Regions from separate parts of the Endozoicomonas sp. ALB091 genome, predicted to be linked through region 2. Evidence: predicted binding sites of a transcription regulator. Region 2 holds the regulator's gene; the other holds the start of a gene.

Region 1 (7,959 bases), on a different contig from region 2:
GACTGACTTCTCAGCATCAGCGCCGCTGCCGGGATACCCACCACAAAAGCGGTCATAACAAACTGGAAGATGGTCCAGCCGCTGTTCCAGGCAGGCACTGTGGCCAGGGTGTACACATTGGCAATGGCCAGCAGTAACAGCACGCCCAATACCATGGCTCCCGCCAGAACCAGCTTCTGCAACTTGGCCAGAATACCGAAGTGCACCATGGCCACATAAGTGAAAACAGCACCACCAAACAGCGCAGTAGTGATGATCTCAACACTCAGTGCCGACAGGTGCTCCAGACCAAAGATCACGTTTATGGCACGCAATGGCTGCCCCAGGTGAGTCATGGCGGCAGCGCCGGAGATACCCAGCAGCACCAGAACCACCATCAGCAGTTTATTCAACAACTGCTGACGCTTAGTATCACTGTTCGCCATCAGCAGGCTGGCCAGTACCAGGAACAGGCCAACGGTGCCCTGTGCCAGCACCGTAAAAAATACCAGTGACAACTCATGCATGGTTATACCTCCCGAGTGTTCATAATGCGTCCGGTCTTGTCGCCGGAAGGTTTGGCATGACGGCTCGCCTTTATTACCAGCGATGGCTCAGTCAGAGAAGAGTCCGGCAGTGGCGCGATATCCGCTTCCGTGCCGTATTTGGCACGCAGTTCTTCGATCGGACCAAAATCCAGGGCACGCAGCGGGCAGGATTCGATACAGATCGGCTGCTTGCCCTGCTCAACCCGGTCGAAACAGCCATCACACTTGGTCATGACTTTCTTCTCGGCATCAAACTGCGGTGCGCCGTAGGGGCAGGCCATTTCACAGTAACGGCAGCCAACACAGACGTCGGCGTTAACCACCACCAGGCCGTCCTGGTCACGCTTATGCATGGCACCGGTTGGGCAAGCCTTGGTACAGGCTGGCTTGGCACAGTGGTTACAGCTGATGGAGGTGTAGTAGGCAAACACGTCCTGGGCATAGGTGCCGTCTTCGTTCTGAAGCCAGCTACCACCGCCGTATTCATAAACCCGGCGCCAGTTCACGCCAACTTTCAGGTCATTCTCATCTTTGCACGACAGTTGACAGGTTTTGCAGCCCGTACACTTGGCCGTGTCGACGTAAAATCCCAGTTGTTTTATTGAGGGTTGTTTCATCGAACTTTAATTCCTGTCCTGTTATGCCCTGGCAATGTTAACCAGGTTGCTGTGCTGGGGATTGCCCTTGGCCAGTGGCGATGGGCGCTGGGTGGTCAGCGTATTCATACACGCGCCCCGGTCCACGCCACTGCGGTCTGGTGCGTACCAGCTGCCCTGCCCCATGGCGACCACGCCGGGCATAATGCGCTCAGTCACTTTCGCAGCAACACGGATCTCGCCACGGTCATTCCAGACCTTCAGCATGTCACCGTCTTTTATCTTGCGCTTGTGAGCATCAACTGGGTTGATCCACACTTCCTGCCGGTTGGTTTCCCGCAGCACATCGACGTTGCCATAAGTGGAGTGAGTACGGGCTTTAAAGTGGAAACCAAACATCTGCAGCGGGTACTGCTGCGCGTGGTCTGCCTCATGCCCTTCCCAGGAAGAAACGTATTCAGGCAGTGCCCGAATAATATCGCTGTCCCCCAGCGTCCAGCTGGAGGCAATATTCGCCAGGCGTTCTGAATAAATCTCAATTTTACCGGAGGGTGTATCCAGTGGATGCTTTTCGGGGTTTTCCCGGAACTCACGGAATTGAACATGAGGTTCACCGGGATTCTTCTGCTTGACAATGCCCTGCTCACGGAAAGTCTCAAAGTCCAAATCCACCAGTGTCGGGTTCATTTTCCGGGATTCTGCATAAATATGACGCAGCCAGGCTTCCTGGTCCCGACCTTCGGTGAACTGTGCTTCTACCCCAAGACGTTTGGCAATTCCGGTACACATGTCATAGACAGAACGGCATTCATACAACGGCTCAACCGCAGTATCACAGAAAATGGTGTAACCCATATTTCCGCAGTACCCGTTAGGGGCGAAATCCGGTTGTTCAGCCGCGGTCAAATCGGGCAGCAGAATATCCGCATAGCGTGCACTGGGCGTCATGTGGTTGTCGATCACCACAATCATTTCACACTGGCTGTCATCCTGGAGAATGTCATGGGTGCGATTGGTGTCCGCATGCTGGTTGATGATGCAGTTACCGGCATAGTTCCAGATAAATTTGATGGGCTGAGTCAACTTTTCTGCACCACGAATACCCGCAGTCAACGCGGTCATTTCATCATGACGGTAAATGGCATCCGTCCAGAGGAACATGGGAATGGACGTTGATACCGGGTTGGTCAGTGTCGGAAAGACCGCAAAGGGCATGGAGTAGCTGCTTTCACGGGCACCAGTACCACCACCGGGAATACCCACATTACCGGTCATTACCGCCAGCATACAGATAGCCCGACTGGCCTGCTCACCATTGGCGGTGCGTTGAAGTCCCCAGCCCTGCATAATATTGCAGGGTTTGGTCATGGCAATTTCACGGGCCAGACGGATGATGGTGTCTGCCGGGACACCGGTTATTTTTGCCGCCCATTGCGGGGTCTTTTCAACACCATCATCGCCTTTGCCCAGAATATAGGATTTCCAGGAAGCGCCTTTCGGTGCGCTGGCAGGCAGTGAGTTTTCATCGTAGCCGATGGTGTACTTGCCCAGGAATTCATTATCCACCAGGTTTTCGCTAATCATCACCCACGCCATACCGGCTACCATTGCGGCATCGGTACCCGGTCGCAGAGGAACCCACTCATCATTGGCACCCAGGACCGTATCGGTCATGCGCGGATCAAAGGTGATCATACGTGCATTACTGCGTTGCCGGGCTTCGGTCAGATGATAAACAATACCGCCGCCACTCATCCGGGTTTCCGCCGGGTTGTTGCCAAAATTGACCACCAGCCTGGTATTCACAACATCTGACGTACAGTTATTATCTACCCAGCTGCCGCCGTACAAATACGGTAAACTCACGGCAATCTGGGCCGTACTGTAATCACCATAGTGGTTAAGATAACCGCCCCAGCAGTTCATCAGACGGGCGATCGGTGTGGCGGCTGGTGGCCAGGATTTGGAAACCGTGCCTCCCAGCGTACCAGTACAATAGTTGAGATAGATGGCTTCATTGCCATACTCTTTTTTGATGCGCTTCAGGTTATCAGCGATGGTGTCAAACGCTTCATCCCAGCTGATGCGCTCAAATCGACCTTCACCACGCTTACCGACACGCTTCATTGGGTATTTCAGACGGTCAGGGTTGTAGACGCGCTTGCGGAAGGAACGACCACGGAGACAGGCCCGAACCTGGTGGTCACCATAGATATCGTCACCGGTGTTATCGGTTTCGGTATGGATGATCACACCGTCTTTTACCTGATGACGCAGTGCACAGCGGGAGCCGCAGTTGACCGTACAGGCAGACCACACTGACTTGATCTCTTCAACCGCAGGTTTGGCCTCTGTCGCAGAAGCTTTCACAGGTAGTGTGCGCGCAGCAACGACTGCCGCACCGCCCGCAGCGGTTCCCCACTTCATAAACGTTCTTCGCTTCACCGTGGAAGCAAGCACTTTATCCACAATTTCTTTCATTGATATCGCCACCCCATCATAAATACTGGTCGTGATCACAGATTGCTCAGACAATTATCAGATTCTGCTTTCCCTGCAGACATAAAGGTGTGAACAAAAAGTGCCGCCAACCAAATGGTGGGCATTATAATTGGACAGTAATTAACCGGCAGATGACCTGAATCAAGACCATGTGATTTAAAGTACAACTACGTACTAACTCAGGAAAACTACATATTTCAGACAGCAATAAAAAAGCCCCATGGCCAAAACCAGGGGGCTTTCAGAAAGACGATCGTCTGCGATCAGGCAGTCAAACTTCTTACGTCTTCTACTGAATCCAGAGTCAGCGCTTCACGGGCCAGGCTCTGGCAGTGCTTATAGTTCAGACTGCGAACACGGGCCTTAACCACCGGGATTGCCGGGACACTGATGGACAGTTCCTGAACGCCCAGGCCGACCAGGATAGGCACCGCATTCGGGTCACTGGCCAGGCTGCCACAGATACCCGTCCACTTGCCTTCTTTGTTGGCTGCTTTCACCGTCATATCGATCAGGCGCAATACTGCCGGGTGAAGACCATCGACCCGTGCCGCCAGTTTTGGATGACCACGGTCAACAGCCAGGGTGTACTGGGTCAGGTCATTGGTACCGATGGAGAAGAAGTCCACTTCTTTAGCAAAATGATCGGCCAGCAGCGCAGCGGACGGCACCTCAATCATAATACCCACTTCAACGGTGACGCCTGTCGTTTCCTGCTCTTCCAGCACCAGTTTTTTCACGGCACGGAATTCATCCAGGGAGCTGATCATCGGGAACATGATACGGGCATGACCGGCATGAGCCGCCTTCAGGATCGCACGAACCTGCTTGCGCAGCATGGTCGGACGGTTAATACCGATACGCACGCCACGTTCACCCAGGAACGGGTTCTCCTCTCTTGGCAGGGGCAGATAAGCCAGAGGCTTGTCACCACCGACGTCCAGAGTACGGATAATGACCGGACGGTCTTTACCCATAGCGTCCAGAATACCTTCGTAGGCTTTTATCTGCTCATCCATGGTGGGTTCGGTTGCACGTTCCATATAGAGGAACTCGGAACGCAGCAGACCTACCGCTTCAGCACCCATTTTGACCGCTTTTTCCGCATCGTCCTGGTTGGCGATATTGGCAGCGATCTCAACATGATGGCCATCCAGAGTCACCGCAGGCTGGTCCGCCACTTGCAGCGCCGCAGCATGTTCCGCCGCCGCACGTTCCTGGCGGGCAACGGTTCTGTCGATCTCTTCCTGAGTAGGATTAACCAGCATGTACCCCTTGTTGGTGTTCAGGATAACATCGGTACCGTTCTCATACTGACGAACACTGCCCGGTACGTTGACCAGGTAAGGAATACCCAGGGAACCGGCCAGAATCGCCGCATGGGAAGTCGCGCCGCCGTGCAGGGTCACGATACCAATCACGCGCTGGCGATCGAGAGTCACCACTTCCGAAGGCGTAATGTCTTCCAGACAGAGGATGGTGTTTTCCGGCAGCTGATCGGTGCCACCTTCAACGCCCATCAGGTAGCGCAGAACCCTAAGACCAACGTCTTCTACATCGATGGCCCGGGCCGCCAGCAGCGGGTTATCCAGCTTGCGCATTTCATCCGCTTCGGCCAGAAAACTTCGGTGCCATGCCCACATGGCGCTCTTGCCTGCTTCAATCAGTTCACGGGCACGATCACTGATCGCCGGGTCGTCCAGTAACTGCTGATGGGCAACAAATACTTCTGCATGACCACCTACATGATCCGCTTCCATTTTAGTCACCAGCTGCTGCAGGGACTCCCGGGCTTTTTGGATACCGTAGCCAAGCTGACCCAGTTCATCGCTGACACCAACACCCTCTTCCGGGTAGCTGGGCAGTTCATGAACCAGATGGTGCAGCTTGCCAATGGCCATACCCGGTGCCGCTTTAACGCCGGGTAAACGACCATCGGAGCCTTCTACCGGTCCAAGCAGTGGCGCTTCTTCTTCCATGGCTTCATCAGCGCCCGGCAGCACGTCGGCCACGGCTTCACCCAAACCACTGCGGAAACCATCCAGAATGGCTGCCATCGCTTCTTTGGCATCAGGGCCGGTGACGGTGATTTGCAGGTTAGAACCCAGCACCGTCTGCAGCCCCATCAGAGCAGTCAGACTGTTGGCCTTGCACTCTTTGCCAGTGTCTTTGTTCAGAATCATCACATCAGAATTGAAGCCTTTGATAATCTGAATCAGAGTGGCAGAAGGGCGGGCATGAAGACCCAATGGGTTCATCAACACAAAATCGTCTGTCAGGGTAATGCTGTCCTGGCGGCTGTATTTGCTCTCGGTGGACATCTCCTTTTCAGGCTCAGCCCCAATGGCAAATACGGTATCCTGCCCCGCTGTTACTTCGGTACGGGGATTTACCACCACACCGGTTTCCCCGGTGGTGATCATAATCGCGGTCTGCAGGCTGGCCGCCCTGGCTCCGACAAACTCGGGATCAAACGACAACAGCTGCTGACCAACAGACACTTTGTCGCCTATTTTAACGTTGGTCTCAAAGCCTTCACCACGCAGAACAACCGTATCGATGCCCACATGGATCAACACTTCCACACCGGAATCTGTCTTGATCGCCACGGCATGTCTGGCGTCATGGAGCTGGCTGATGGTACCGGCGCACGGTGCCAGTACCACAGAGTCCGTTGGGTTGATCACAATACCGTCACCGATCAGTCGACCAGCAAATACCGGGTCAGTGGATTCCTCGATGGATAACAGCATTCCGGACAGAGGCGCAACCAGTGACAGTTGGCAAGGTTTGCCCTCTTTTTTGACATCTTGATGGGAGAGCGTCATGCAGAAACCTCAACATTGGCAAGATCATCCGTCACCGGGATCTTTTTCATTTCATCAGCAATTATTTCAGCCTGGGGACCGACGACGATTTGCAGGTTCTTGTCACCCACACGAACCACCGCCGCTGCCCCCAGCGCCTTAATACGGTCATCACTGACGCTGGCCGTATCTTTCAGCGTCAGACGCAGGCGTGTGACACAGGCATCAATCTGAGTCACGTTCTGGTGGCCACCCAGCACTTTCAGGCACTGACGGGCGAACAGAGCAGTATCTTTTACTTCCACTTTTTTTTTCACTGTCTCCGTAGAAACAGCCGCCGCTACTTGCTGAGTCTGACGCGACTGGGTAGCACTCAGATCTCCAGTAGCCGCACTTTTCTTCACCTTACCGGCAAAGGGCTGCATCAGCGCCTTACCGAGTTTCTGCAAGTAACCAAAAATGTTCATGATTGATCAACCATTTAATTCTTTACAGTGAGAGTATGTCTCGTTCAGTGTGGCGCGGAATTTTACTGATTTATTTTTCCAAGAAAAATAAAAAAGCAAATACATTGACTCAGATCATTACTTAAAGACATTTTCTACCCGTTGAGCACATTGCCAACCGCCTTTATTTTTCATTAAAAAATAAATAAGCTATGACAACACCCCCTGAGCAGGTTAGAGAAGCCTGGAGTTCACGACATGCGCTTTATACCTCTGAAAAACAAGCCAGCCGTTGGTCGTTGGGCTGCTCGATACATTGTCAGCCGGATCAAGGCATTTAATCCGACCCCTGAACGCCCCTTTGTTCTCGGCCTGCCAACCGGCGGCACACCCATCCCGACATATCAGGAACTGGTTCGTCTGCACAGGGAAGGAGAAGTCAGCTTTGCCCATGTTGTTACCTTCAACATGGACGAATACGTTGGCCTGCCTGCCGATCACCCGGAATGTTACCGAATGTTCATGCACCGCCACTTCTTTGATCATATGGATATCCCGGCAGCAAACATTAACTTTCTGGACGGTAACGCAGAAAATCTGGAAGCTGAATGCCTGCGTTATGAAACAGCGATTAAACATTGTGGCGGTATTGAGCTGTTTATGGGTGGTGTCGGACACGATGGGCACATCGCATTTAATGAACCCGGTTCTTCACTATCCTCCCGTACCCGCCTGAAGACGCTGACCACGGAAACCCGTGAAGCCAACGCGCGCTTCTTTGATCAGGACATCAGCCAGGTACCAAAACTGGCACTTACCGTGGGTGTCGGAACGGTTCTGGACTCCCGTGAGCTGATGATTCTGGCCACGGGTTCTGATAAATCCCGTGCGGTTCAGGCCACGGTTGAAGGATCAGTCAACCATATGTGGACAATCTCAGCCCTGCAGCTTCATCCAAAAGCGACGATGATCTGTGATGACCCTGCCACCCTGGATCTGAAAGTTCGCACTCTGCGCTACTTCCAGGATATTGAGTCTGAAAACATCAGGGACTTTTGATATGTCTGCGGATCTGGTCATC
Region 2 (7,959 bases):
TGCCTGAAAGGACCCGGGGGCTGACCATGGAAAGCGCCAGAAACACGCCGGACAGCAACCCGACGATATGCCAGTATTCAATGCCTTCTGCGTCCGGTCGCAAGATCAGCAGAATACCCAGGAAGCCAACAATAATAGGCAGCCACTGCCCCCCCGGAATGGTTATTTTTATCCAGGCCCAGACAAATAATGGCACAAATAACGGTGCCGTGTTACGCAGCAGAGAGGCGTCCACCAGGGGGGTATGTTGAATCGCCAGATAGTAGGTAAAAAAACACAGCCAGCCGGAAATCCCCCGGACAGCATGAATAACCGGGTGTTTTGTATACCAGTTGCGAAGAGGGTGTTTCAACAGCAAAGGGATAAGAATAAGCAGGCAGATGCCGTACTGAAACAAAACAACCATAGAGATGGGAACTGCATCGGCTACCACCTTGGTGGCAACACCCGCGGTAGTGGATGCCAGTGCTGAGAGCAGGGCAAAGATTATTCCTTTCAGAGTGGCATATTGGTCATTCATATTGGATAGTTAACTGCCTTGTGCCTGCCAATTTTTCCAGGGGTTGACCTGACGTCATCAGATTCAGTGCGTTTTTTACCCCGGCCAGACGGGGAACCCGCTGTGTGCCACCTGCGATAACGTCTTCGTATTGATTCAGGTCGAAAGCATTGCGCTGAATGAGAGTCCTGATGATGTCACCCAACAGGTCATCCGGACGGATCGATGAGAGCGCCCCACCGTCTCGGCCGAAAGGTCTACGACCACCGTCGTAGATATAGGCATCGGGCATGTTATCATTTCCTTATTATTCTGCTATGCAGAATTTGATTTTAAATATATTGATTTTGCTTTTGTTAATCAATACCGGGTTTTATCCATTTTCAGTGGCTGCTGGCGTTGAGCCGTTTTAAGTTGTGGGTCTTGAATGGCTCGGTGGATACCTTTCCGGGGCGGGGATATCCCATAACTTATTCCATTTGAGCTGGTTTCAGAATCCCCTGTAGTGAAAGTCCGTAACGGGATAGCAATCGGTCTGATTGGTGAAAGATTGACAGATAGTTATAATCAAATTTTTCCTTAGACTCCCTCAGGATAATATGACGACTTCTCTTTCCGGAACTGCAAAGACAGAATTTAACAAGCTGCAAAAAAGGTTGCGCCGCCACGCAGGTCAGGCTATTGAAGAGTTCAATATGATCGAGGATGGCGACAAAGTGATGGTCTGTTTATCGGGTGGCGCTGATAGCTACACGATGCTTCATATTTTGCAGAGTCTCCAGAAAAGTGCACCGATAACCTTTGATTTAGTGGCGGTGAATCTGGATCAGAAACAACCGGGCTTTCCTGAGCATATCCTGCCGGAATACCTGGATGGCCTGAATGTTCCTTATCATATTATTAACAGGGATACCTATTCGGTGGTTAAGTCGAAGATACCGGAGGGTAAAACCACCTGTGGTTTATGCTCGCGCTTGCGCCGTGGCACTTTGTACGCCTTTGCCGAAGATATCGGCGCAACCAAAATTGCCCTTGGCCACCATAAGGACGACATCGTAGAGACCATGTTTCTTAATATGTTCTATGGCTCCCGGCTGGCCGCCATGCCACCCAAGTTACTATCAGACGATGGACGGAACGTGGTGATTCGCCCTTTGGCTTATTGCCGCGAGAAGGATATCAAACGGTTTGCTGAGCAAATGGCGTTCCCGATTATTCCATGCAACCTGTGTGGCTCACAAAAGAACCTGCAGCGTCAGAATATCAAAGCCATGCTGGCTGAGTGGGAAAAAAAGAATCCGAGCAGGATCGAGTCAATTTTTACGGCTATGCAAAATATAGCGCCATCCCAGATGGCTGATACTGAGCTGTTCAATTTCAAGGATCTTAAAATGGATCGTTCTGGCGAGCGCAAGTCCTATGAGCATGAGGACAATCAAACGATCTTTTCCGGGAATATTCCTGATCCAATCGATACCGATATTGACATGGTAAAAATTATTACTATTTAATTTCCCGGCCTCTCAAGCTGAGAGGCTGTGCAGCCAGGCTATGCGAACGTTCAATTCAGATCAGATTGCCAAGGTGCGCCAATAGCAGGCAGGTCAGCTTCTGTGCTGCCTTTCAGGAACCAGTCCACAATTTTTCTGTCAATAGTGTTTATGAAATCACCGGTTGTCCATGAATTCAACCGGGTACACGGTGACCTGAATACTGATGGAAAATTCAATTTCTCCGGTTTCCAACCCGACAGGGCAACCATTAAACGATGTCTGTCCGATTTGTCTGGTTGGATTGTTTGGACACAGCAGGGTAGTGGTTACCCCTTGTCGCCATCGCTATCACGAGCAATGTGTGACCCCCTGGCTTAACAGCCGACAGTTGTCCAGACGAACTTGCCCGGTCTGTCTTAATTGGGCCCTGCCACTGATGCGAGAGGGTGGGGCGAAGCTCTATGAGTACTCAGCTTACAGCGAGTCAATGCCCCTGAGTTGCTGTCGCTCCGGAAACCTGGCACAGCTTCAGCAGTTGCTGACCCTCGACCCGAGTGTTGTCTTTGCCCTGTTTCGTACCGGTGATACAGGTCATCATGTCCGTCTGCTGTACATGGCCGCCAGCAATGGGCAAATGGGTTGCGTCAGGGCTTTGGTGGCAGCGGGGGCTTCGCTGGATGTCCCGGCCATCAATAACGGCATGACCCCACTGCACGTTGCCCTGGTCAATGGCCACCTTGATGTGGTTAATTTTCTGATTCAGTCCGGTGCGGGTCTCAATCTGACTAACCGGGATGGTCATACCGCCCTTCATCTGGCAGCCAGGCAGGAAGACGGTCAGTTTGCCGAAGCATTGATTCTGGGAGGGGCAAACCCTGCCACCAGGGACAGTCATGACCGAACAGCACTGCATATTGCTGCCCTGGAAGGCCGTTGTGAGTGTGTCAGGATACTGGCCCGGAACCCGGGCATTATTGATACCGTGGACAGCCGTGGCAGGACCCCCCTGATTCTGGCGACCAAGGCCGGCCACAGGGCGGTAATGGATATTCTCATCAGCAATGGGTGTAACATGACCATAGCCAGTCGGCATGGCCGGGTGGCAGTTCACCATGCGGCCACCGGTGGTCATGGCCACTGCCTGCGATTACTTGCCGATAAAGGTGCGAACCTTGACGCAGTGACCCCCGTTGGCAGAGCGGCGATACACTACGCTGCCATGCGAAACCATAGTGAGTGTCTGGAAATCCTGATTGATAACAACGCCAACGTTGAGGCGTTTGTCAATTGTGGCTGGAATGCCCTGCACCTTGCTGCTTATCATGGGCACCTTGAAAGCGTGCAAACCCTGATCCGAAGGGGGGCCAATATCCAGGCCTTTACCAACGGCAATAGCGTTATGACAGCACTGCACATAGCCACCAGATGCAACCATCTTGGGTGCGTCAGGGTCATTGTTGAGGCTAACGTGGATTTTTCGGCAAGGGACTCGGCTGGCAACACGGTGTTACACGACGCCGTCACCTACGGCAGTTATGTGTGCCTGCGCATGTTTATTCGCTCCGATGCCGACCTTGACATGACCAACGCAGAGGGTAAGACCGCACTGCATCTGGCTGTGCTTAAACACCGTTGCAATAGCCTGAAAGCCCTGATCCAGGTAGGTGCTCAGCTTGATGTTAAAGATAATTCCGGCCGTACTGCCATGCACTATGCCGTTGATATGTCCTTTATTCATTTCTCATTTGATGCTTCCCTCAGCCTGCTGATTCGGGCGAAGGCGGATCTGAATATTCCCGATCAAGACGGCAATACCGTTCTGCATATGGCGGCATTCAATGGCAACCTGAAAGTTGTCAGGATGCTGTTGAATGCCGGCGCAGATCATCGGGTGAGAAACAGACATGGCAGGACTCCCCTGGTACTTGCCAGACAGCTCAATCACACATCCTGCATCGACAGGCTGAAACGACTGCCTTATGTGATGTAATGCCTGGTTATCGACCACTCAGCCTGTTAATGGTTACGAGATCAAGAGGAGGGACTTTGTCAGCCTCCTGGACTCCGCTTCAGGCTGAACGGAGATTGTTCACATCAAACTCATTGAATTGATGTACCAGGTGGGAAAATGTTTTTCCGGATTGAAACTGAATATTACGTTTACGGTATCAATGATCTACTATTTGAATTCATGATTTTGGAAAGAATCAGTACGCCGCAGGTTGGTAATTACCTTATCCGTTTTTGTGAGTGGGGATAAGGTTCTTCGGCGTTGTTTTATGGTAAAGAGTGACCTTTTGACACAACCATTCTTTATAGAATAAACAGCAGGATTCTACAGTATTTTTGTGCAGGGGTAGCAAAATGACAGATCATGATAAGTGGCAGAAATGGTTGATGGCTCGCAGGGATGAGCTGAATACGCGTCTGGGTAAAATTAAAAAGGATGCTTCCCGAAAAAACAGTGCAGACTGGTCTGAGCAGGCGCAGGAACGGGAGAATGATGAGGTTATTGATGCACTGGGTAACGAGGCGGTGATTGAACTGGGTAAAATTAACCGCGCCCTTGATCGTATAAATGAGGGCGATTACGGTTTCTGCCTGTCCTGCGGTAAGGAAATTCCGGTTCAGCGCCTTGAGGTTATGCCTTATGCTGACCTTTGTGTTCAATGTGCTGAGGCCAAGGGGTTGTAGGGGAGCATCATCAAGGCGATAAGGGAGCAGGCAGGCTGAATCCTGTTATGCCGGTTTGGCTGCAGCCTGGTTAAAGTACGTTGACTCCTCTGTGGAGCAGCCTGATTCAATAATCATCTTTTGATAGCTTTCGCAGAAGCTCTGGAGTGTTCCGGGGTTTCTGCTGTGGAAGTGCTTTTGCCATAATCTGGCCATGGCAGTGATGTCTTCTTTATCAATATCTTCGATCTGAATACCGCAGCGGTGATAGATAAGCCAGGCAATGGCGGTGGCGTAAACCAGGTTGGTCGCCAGTTCATGATGGGGGTGGGAAAGAAACTCCCGCTGGCTGGCCAGTCCCCGAACTTTGCTGGATAAGTCAGCGTTTGGTGCCAGAAACAGGTCCCAGATATTGCGGTGCATGCGAGGAGAAATCTGATAGATACCGAGTGCCTGGTGATTGGCCTGTTTCAGATGAAAACCAAGCCCGGACTCTCTGGCTGCGGTACCAAGCAGCAGGTTCTCAGCAGTAGGGCTCCACATACCCAGATGCTTGAGTGCGGGGCGAACAACATAGTGCCTTAGTTCCTTGGCGCATATTCCCATTTGCAAAGTCCTTTTCCCGGGTAGATCCCGGTCTGTGCGTCCTGTAACTGCGGGAGGGGCTCTCAGATCCAGACATTAACCCTGGATCTAAGAGACATATCGTATCATCCCTGAAATTCTGAACTGAGGGTGGTTTTACTCACCGGCAAAATTGCACAGGGCATAGGTTGGAATGCCCGCCGCATTGAGTCTGTCAGCGCCCTTGAGGTCTGGCAGATTGATGATAGCTGCAGCTTCCAGTGTGCTGGCTCCTGCTTGTCGAATCAACTGATCCCCAGCCAGCAGTGTGCCTCCGGTGGCGATAAGGTCATCCACTAACAGAATTTTTTCACCGGCCTTAATGGTGTCTTCATGCATTTCCAGTACGGCTTTGCCATATTCAAGGTCATACTCGACACTGAGGGTTTTGCCTGGCAGTTTGCCTTTCTTGCGAAACAGTGCCAGCGGCTTGTTCATGATATAGGACAGTGTCGAGCCAAGCAGGAAACCGCGGGCATCAAGCGCGCCAATGCGATCAAAAGTCTGGTTCTCATAACGCTGAACCATGACATCCACGGCCTTACGCCAGGCTTCCGGGTTTTCAAACAGTGTGGTGATATCCCGAAACAGGATGCCTTCATGGGGCCAGTCCGCGATGGTTCTGATTTGCGTTCGCAGATATTCCTGAACGGATGAACATTCGTTTGTATGCATGGGAGGGAGCATGCCGCTGTCAGTCAATGGATAAAAAGGAAGAAGCCACCTCAAAGGGTAGCTTCTTTAGAGGATAAAGTCAGGCGTTGGTAGCAATCGGTTCCAGTGTTTTTCCCCCGGCCAGGGCACAGAGTTCAACCGAGTTGCGAATTTCGATTTCCTTGCCCACGGCGGAGATCAGGCCGTTTTTCTGGAATCGGGTAAATACACGACTAACCGTTTCTACCGCCAGACCCAGGTAGTTCCCCATCTCATTTCTCGACATGGACAGACGGAACGACTGGGAAGAAAAACCCCGGCGACGAAAACGGCTGGCCAGGTTAATCAGGAAGGTGGCAATACGTTCATCGGCGTTTTTCTTGGACAGCAGCATCATCATTTGCTGGTCTTCACGGATACGCTTGCTCATCAGGCGCATCAGATGTCGGCGCAATTCCGGGAATTGATCGGAAAGGGTTTCCAGTTGCTCAAAAGGAATCTCGCAGATCATGGTGGTTTCCATCGCCTGGGCCGACACCGGATAGGTATCCGTATCCATACCGCTCAGGCCAAGAATTTCGCTGGGCAGGTAAAATCCGGTGATTTGTTCCTCACCTTCATTGGTCGCTGTGTAGGTTTTGAGAGCCCCTGAGCGAACAGCAAAGACACTGGTAAAGGGGTCACCTTCCAGAAACAGGTGTTCGCCTTTTTTCAAAGGACGCCCACGCTTGATAATGTGATCCAGCTGATCGATATCCTTAATGCTCAGTGCCAGTGGCAGGCACAGTGAGCTGAGGCTGCAGTCTCTGCAGGCCACATGGCTCGGCTGTCGGACGTTGGGCTTTGACGTCATTGAGAGGCCTCAAAGTCGTATTTGGCGAAATTCGACACTGTTTATGGAAAACCAAGTGTATGAAAAGTGTTACCGGAGTGTAAATCAGGTATGTACGCAACCGGGCAGACCCAGGGTAGGGGTTTGGTGCTGCTTCAGCAATGCGTCATAAACTGCGGTGGTTCCGGTGAGCTCTCATCTGCCGTGTCATCTATCAAGCTCAGGGCTGACCCTGATCATGGTATGGTCATGGCTCCTGGTGGTTGTGTGTCTTTATCCCTGAAAATCAATCTGACATTGTCTTATGTCACAGGATTAAATTTTCGTTCGTGGTATTTAACGGACATGGCAGATTTTGCACTTATGTTTCAAGTAAATCAATGTGATAGTGGTGGCAAGTCGTCGTCAGTTTCAGTTTTTTTCTGATAAACCGGTGAGCTGCAGAGAGGTTTCGGTTCTGTGCGGGATGATCAGTCGTTGTCGGTACTGGCGGGAGAGGGGCTCCGGAGCCTGGTGATTGCTCCGGAGTGTTACTCAGATAACCTTTGAGAAGAGCGTCTTCTCTTTCATCTCCGGTTGATGGAGATAGTGGTCGAACTGCATACAGATGTTACGGATCAGCAGTGTTCCCTTTGGCAGTACTTCCAGCAAGCCATCGCTATTGAGACTGATCAGGCCGTCTGCCCTCATCGGCTCCAGCCTTGCCAGCTCATCCCGGAAGTAATCCCTGAATTGAATATCAAACCGCTGTTCAATATCGCTGAAGTTCAGTTTGAAGTGGCAGATCAGCTGGGTAATCACTGCCTGGCGGACTTTGTCATCAGCGGTCATCTTCAGGCCGCGAACCACTGGCAACTGCTGTTCATTGATCATTGCACAGTACCGGGCTTCATCGGTGCTGTTCTGGATATAAGTGTCGCCTACCTGGCTGATGGCAGACACGCCCATGCCGATCAGGTCGCAATGACCATGGGTGGTATAACCCTGGAAATTCCGGTGCAGCGTGCCTTCTTCCCGGGCAATGGCCAGTTCATCGTCTGGCAGGGCAAAGTGATCCATACCGATGTAGATGTAGCCCTGATCCAGCAGTTTTTCCGTGGCCTGATGCAGAATGTCCAGCTTCACTTCCGGCGCAGGCAGATCCTGCTCATTAATTCGGCGCTGTGGTTTGAAGCGGTGGGGCA

The links. The regulator FNR, encoded in region 2, switches genes on or off when oxygen is low (the NO sensors DNR and NnrR bind a similar motif). The targets are predictions, from matches to a motif close to TTGATNTANATCAA.
Region 1: a site for FNR is predicted at 3,757-3,770, ahead of ACO6UX_RS18320 (DMSO/selenate family reductase complex A subunit). Genes of this name have one in related genera too.

The regions. Positions count from the first base shown of each region.
Region 1 covers NZ_JBLYNQ010000008.1:398,075-406,033, reverse strand. Annotated here, with positions in the region: gene ACO6UX_RS18330 (dimethyl sulfoxide reductase anchor subunit family protein) at 1-506, opposite strand, end outside; gene ACO6UX_RS18325 (DMSO/selenate family reductase complex B subunit) at 509-1,144, opposite strand; gene ACO6UX_RS18320 (DMSO/selenate family reductase complex A subunit) at 1,166-3,658, opposite strand; gene ptsP (phosphoenolpyruvate--protein phosphotransferase) at 3,889-6,453, opposite strand; gene ACO6UX_RS18310 (glucose PTS transporter subunit EIIB) at 6,450-6,899, opposite strand; gene nagB (glucosamine-6-phosphate deaminase) at 7,137-7,937, shown strand; gene nagA (N-acetylglucosamine-6-phosphate deacetylase) at 7,939-7,959, shown strand, end outside.
Region 2 covers NZ_JBLYNQ010000017.1:15,989-23,947, forward strand. Annotated here, with positions in the region: gene ACO6UX_RS24025 (DMT family transporter) at 1-520, opposite strand, end outside; gene ACO6UX_RS24030 (hypothetical protein) at 513-791, opposite strand; gene ttcA (tRNA 2-thiocytidine(32) synthetase TtcA) at 1,099-2,010, shown strand; gene ACO6UX_RS24040 (ankyrin repeat domain-containing protein) at 2,216-3,982, shown strand; gene ACO6UX_RS24045 (TraR/DksA family transcriptional regulator) at 4,357-4,686, shown strand; gene ACO6UX_RS24050 (hypothetical protein) at 4,732-5,271, opposite strand; gene ACO6UX_RS24055 (adenine phosphoribosyltransferase) at 5,407-5,964, opposite strand; gene fnr (fumarate/nitrate reduction transcriptional regulator Fnr) at 6,044-6,796, opposite strand; gene hemN (oxygen-independent coproporphyrinogen III oxidase) at 7,310-7,959, opposite strand, start outside.